Regions from separate parts of the Metabacillus sp. 113a genome, predicted to be linked through region 2. Evidence: predicted binding sites of a transcription regulator. Region 2 holds the regulator's gene; the other holds the start of a gene.
The links. The regulator CtsR, encoded in region 2, represses protease genes until heat stress. The targets are predictions, from matches to a motif close to ATGGTCAATAAAGGTCAAACA.
Positions count from the first base shown of each region.

Region 1: the regulator CtsR is predicted to act here: its motif matches at 1,201-1,221, upstream of clpP (ATP-dependent Clp endopeptidase proteolytic subunit ClpP).

Region 1 covers NZ_JBNILJ010000004.1:143,189-145,590, forward strand. The annotation lists gene whiA (DNA-binding protein WhiA) at 1-124, shown strand, start outside; gene ACQCVE_RS08970 (HPr family phosphocarrier protein) at 202-459, shown strand; gene clpP (ATP-dependent Clp endopeptidase proteolytic subunit ClpP) at 541-1,146, opposite strand; gene ACQCVE_RS08980 (DUF2164 domain-containing protein) at 1,429-1,686, shown strand; tRNA gene ACQCVE_RS08985 (tRNA-Arg) at 1,741-1,819, shown strand; gene yvfG (protein YvfG) at 2,127-2,348, opposite strand.
Region 2 covers NZ_JBNILJ010000015.1:722-3,123, forward strand. The annotation lists gene ACQCVE_RS16360 (MgtC/SapB family protein) at 315-956, shown strand; gene ACQCVE_RS16365 (CtsR family transcriptional regulator) at 1,055-1,516, shown strand; gene ACQCVE_RS16370 (UvrB/UvrC motif-containing protein) at 1,536-2,087, shown strand; gene ACQCVE_RS16375 (protein arginine kinase) at 2,091-2,402, shown strand, end outside.

The DNA.
Region 1 (2,402 bases), on a different contig from region 2:
AAAGGAACTCGGTGAAATGGTCTCGAGCGGAACCATCAGCAAATCCGGCATAAATCACCGGTTAAGAAAGCTGGACCAAATTGCTGAGCAGCTCCGCGAAGGCAAGCCGGTAACGATGAAATAGATAACGGGATGCAGTGCATACTTGCTTCAAAGGCAAGTATGCGCTTAACATAATTACGATTGGGAGAGGGGATTCATATGGCAGAAAAAACAGTGGAGGTCCGGCTGAAGAATGGCTTGCAGGCACGCCCTGCCGCGTTGTTCGTTCAGGAAGCGAACCGCTATGGCTCGGATATTTTTCTTGAAAAAGAAGGAAAAAAAGTCAATGCGAAGAGTATTATGGGGCTAATGAGCCTTGCCATCGGCACAGGCTCCACCATCACGCTGATTGCAGAGGGGCATGATGAGGAAGAGGCGCTTGAAGCCTTATCTGAATATGTGCATCAGGAAGTTTAAGAAAATGGGCATCTGCTTGCGGCAGGTGCTTTTGTTTATAAAAAAACCGGATGGCTTATAAAGCCGATCCGGTTCGAGGTCTTATTTCTGTTCGTTGTTATCGAGGATGTTGCGGTTCATAATTTTGTCAATCAAGCCGTATTCAAGGGCTCTTTCAGCTGTCATGAAGTTGTCGCGGTCTGTATCACGGCTGATGACTTCAAGCGGCTGTCCCGTACGGTCTGAAAGAATTTGGTTTAACTTTTCACGAAGGAAAAGAATGCGTTTAGCGGCAATCTCAATTTCAGTTGCCTGTCCCTGTGCTCCTCCAAGCGGCTGATGGATCATAACCTCACTGTTTGGAAGGGCATAACGCTTGCCCTTAGTACCCGCTGCAAGAAGGAATGCTCCCATTGATGCAGCCATACCGATACAAATAGTGTTCACCTCGGGCTTAATAAATTGCATCGTATCATATATGGCCATACCCGCTGTAATGGATCCGCCTGGGCTATTGATGTAAATGGAAATGTCCTTCTCCGGATCTTCTGCTTCCAGGAACAAGAGCTGGGCAACTACAGCGTTTGCCACGTTGTCATCAATTCCGCTTCCAAGCATGATGATTCTGTCTTTCAGCAGGCGGGAATAAATATCGTATGCACGTTCTCCGCGGTTCGTTTGCTCAATTACTGTAGGAATTAAATTCACAGTATAGCCTCCCTTATAATATGTAATTTTTTTATGTACTCTCATCATACATTTAAGGTCAATAAAGGTCAAACAAAAACAACCGGATATCATCCGCTTTTATTACTCTATGCTGACTGTATTCATGATACCCGTTCGCACGGTATTTAAACAGCGGAACAGGCAAAAACAAAAGTTCTGCCCTTAAAAAGAGATTCTCTGTCATAAACAGAAAAAATGGAGCGTATCTGGTAAGATAAAGACCATACCATCGTTTGGCGGGAAAAGAAAGGGCGGGGACCTATGATCAAATTTAAAAAAGAGGAAAAAGCAGATATGGCAACTAAACTGCAGGATTATCTGTATAAAGAGTGGGATGAAGAAATCGGGGATCTGGCTGCAGAAATCTTTCTAGATTATATATCGAGCGAGCTTGGGCCGTATTTTTATAATAAAGGGGTAGAGGATGCTCGTTCCCTGCTCAATGAAAAGCTTCTTGATTTGGAAGAAGAGTACTATTCTCTGGAGAAGCCGCTGCGTAAACGAAAGCTGGATTCATAAAAAGCTTGATTTATTCATTTTAGTGTCATATAATATTCCTTGCTGACACTAAAGGCGCTCGTAGCTCAGTCGGATAGAGCGGTGGTTTCCGGTACCACGTCTGCCGGGGGTTCGAATCCCTCCGAGCGCGCCAATTACATAAACTAAAGGGTAACCTTTCCAAATCTTTCTGCAGTGAGTCAAACACCTCATTTCAGGAGGATTTTTATTTTTATTTATTGGCAACAAGCCTGTGTAAATGAAAAGGCTCTGCCGATTGGCAGAGCCTTATGAATATTATAAGCTTTTCCTTCAAAGCTTTTCCTTCAAAGCTCCATTCCCGATATGTACACTCCAGTGCACATAGGCACTGGCTGGAATGAATGGAGTGTGCAGCAGCATTGACTGCTGATTACAGGATTGTACCAGATCTTGATTGAAAAAGGAAGAGGCAAAAATTGCTACTTTCTCTGCTCGGATTTCACGTTATTATATGCTTCATCCAAATGCTGAATTCGTTTGAGCACTTCCGCATTTTTAGTCAGCTGATCCTGGACAAGGGTGGAGACAACGGAACGGTAATAGCTGTTCATGGCATCTGTCTTCCCCATTTTGCCCTGATTCAGATCTGCGTGCTGTCTGAAATTTTGTTCAAAATAGGGGATGGAAAATAAATCACTCATAAAGGGTCCTCCTTTCACCTGCTTGGGATGGGTTCATACAGCGGATATTCTTAC
Region 2 (2,402 bases):
GCCCTGTTCCTTTGGACCATACCAGGCCAAATACGCGCCAGCTCAGCCCCCCCGCACTCCCCCAATCCAGCCTCGTCCTTCGTGACTACCCTCAAGCCCCCCTGCACTCCCCAATCCAGCCTCGTCCTTCGTGACTACCCTCAAGCCCACCCGCATTCCTCCAATGCACCCTCGTCCCCTCGTCCCCCCAGAGATACCCTCAGCCCTTCAGCCCACTCCCCCAGCCCACCCCCATCAAAAGTTTCTATCCTCTCCAGAAAGGGTATAAGAGAAGAATCAAATTTTTTATTTGGGAAGTTTGCAGGTGAAGATTAATGGAAACGATGAAAGATATTATAGGATCAGATGAAGTTACGATGATGATCCGGATTGTTTTTACAGCTATTATATGCGGCTTTATTGGGGCCGAGCGGGAAATCAACGGGCATCCGGCAGGGTTCAGGACCCACTTAATCGTGGGAATCGGAGCCTGTCTGCTTATGCTGCTATCCCTTTACGGCTTTAAAGAGTACTTGGATGAGTACCCTCATACTCAGTTTGACCCCTCCCGTATTCCTTCTTATGTGATCAGCGGCATTGGATTTCTCGGAGCTGGAACGATTTTGGTGAAAGGCGGCAGCATTCATGGATTAACGACAGCTGCATCCATCTGGATCTCTGCAGGACTGGGTCTGGTTATAGGCGCAGGTATGTATATCCTCGCGGGTTTTACCGCACTGGCAGTCTGGCTGAGTCTTTCTTTCCTGAATCGGGTGCATTGGAGTTTTAGGAAAAAGGAAGAAAGGGAAACAATGAAAGTAAAGGTGCAGCAAGGAAACGACCTCGAAGAAGTCTTGAAGACATTAGATCAAAACGACCTAGTGGTGTATAAAATGAAGGTAAAACATGATGAAAAGGATCAAAATGCTTCGACGTATACCCTGGAAGTGACGAAACGGAATGAATGGGAAACGTAATACAGAAAGTTCAAGTTTGAAATAGTTGAAAAAAAGACGGGAACATCATATATTTATATTAGTCAAATATAGTCAAAGTCAAGTGAGGAGGAGGCTTGATGAGAAACATATCAGACGTAATCGAGCAGTATTTAAAGCAGGTTCTCGATATGAGTGAGCAAGAAATTGTAGAACTTAAGCGGAGCGAGATTGCTGATAAGTTCCAATGTGTACCGTCTCAGATCAACTATGTCATTAACACTCGTTTTACTGTAGAACGAGGCTATATGGTGGAGAGCAAGCGCGGCGGAGGCGGATATATACGCATCATCAAAGTACAGTCCAATGACGATGCCCATTTACTGGAGCAGATGATTGAACTGGCGGGCGATAGATTGCCCCAGGCTCCGGCGGAGGATATTGTCTTAAGGCTGGCAGCTGAAAATGTCATTACACCCAGAGAAGCCAAAATTATGCTGAGTGTCATGGACCGTTCAGTTCTTTATGTGGATTTGCCCTTAAGGGATGAATTAAGGTCAAGGATGCTGAAGGCTATGCTAACGTCCCTAAAATATAACTAATTGCAAGGCGGTGATCCTCATGGTGTGTCAGGAATGTCATGAAAGACCGGCAACGTTCCATTTTACGAAAGTGATCAATGGAGAAAAAGCAGAGGTTCATATTTGTGAACAATGTGCGAAAGAGAATAGTAATATGATGGTATTCGGAAGTGATGGCGGATTTTCCATAAACTCTCTTTTATCAGGCCTGCTTAATTTCGAGACGAAGCTTGCAAAATCCGATGCTTCTTCCATGTACAGGGCAGAGGAGGTCCAGCATTGCCCCCGATGCGGCATGACGTACAGACAGTTTGGCAAAGCCGGCCGGTTTGGGTGTTCAGAATGCTATAAAACGTTTCAAAATGAGATTACACCTATTTTAAGAAAGGTTCATAGCGGCAACACTGTTCATGGAGGTAAAATTCCAAAGCGGATCGGTGGGAGCATTCACCTTCAAAAACGCATGGAGGATCTGAAAAAACTGATGCAGCATCATATCGCTCAAGAGGAGTTTGAAAAGGCGGCAGAGCTCCGGGATGAGATTAAAGAGATTGTCAGGCAGATCAATATGGGTAGAGGGGAGGAAGCATAGACTATGTCATTGCAGGATTTTATGAACAATGCAATGAGTGCCTGGATGAGTCAGGAAGGACCGGATTCAGATATTGTTTTAAGCAGCAGGATCCGGCTGGCGCGGAATATTGAGCAGTTTCGGTTTCCGGCTTTAGCGTCCGATGAAGAGTCACAGAACATATTGTCATTGTTTGAAGAAAGGTTTTCCGAACAATCTTTTCCTGACATTGGATCTTTTGTGCTTCTGAAAATGAGTGACCTGGAACATGTGCAAAAAAGAGTCCTGGTTGAAAAGCATTTAATCAGTCCCAATCTGGCTGAAGATTCGTCTTTC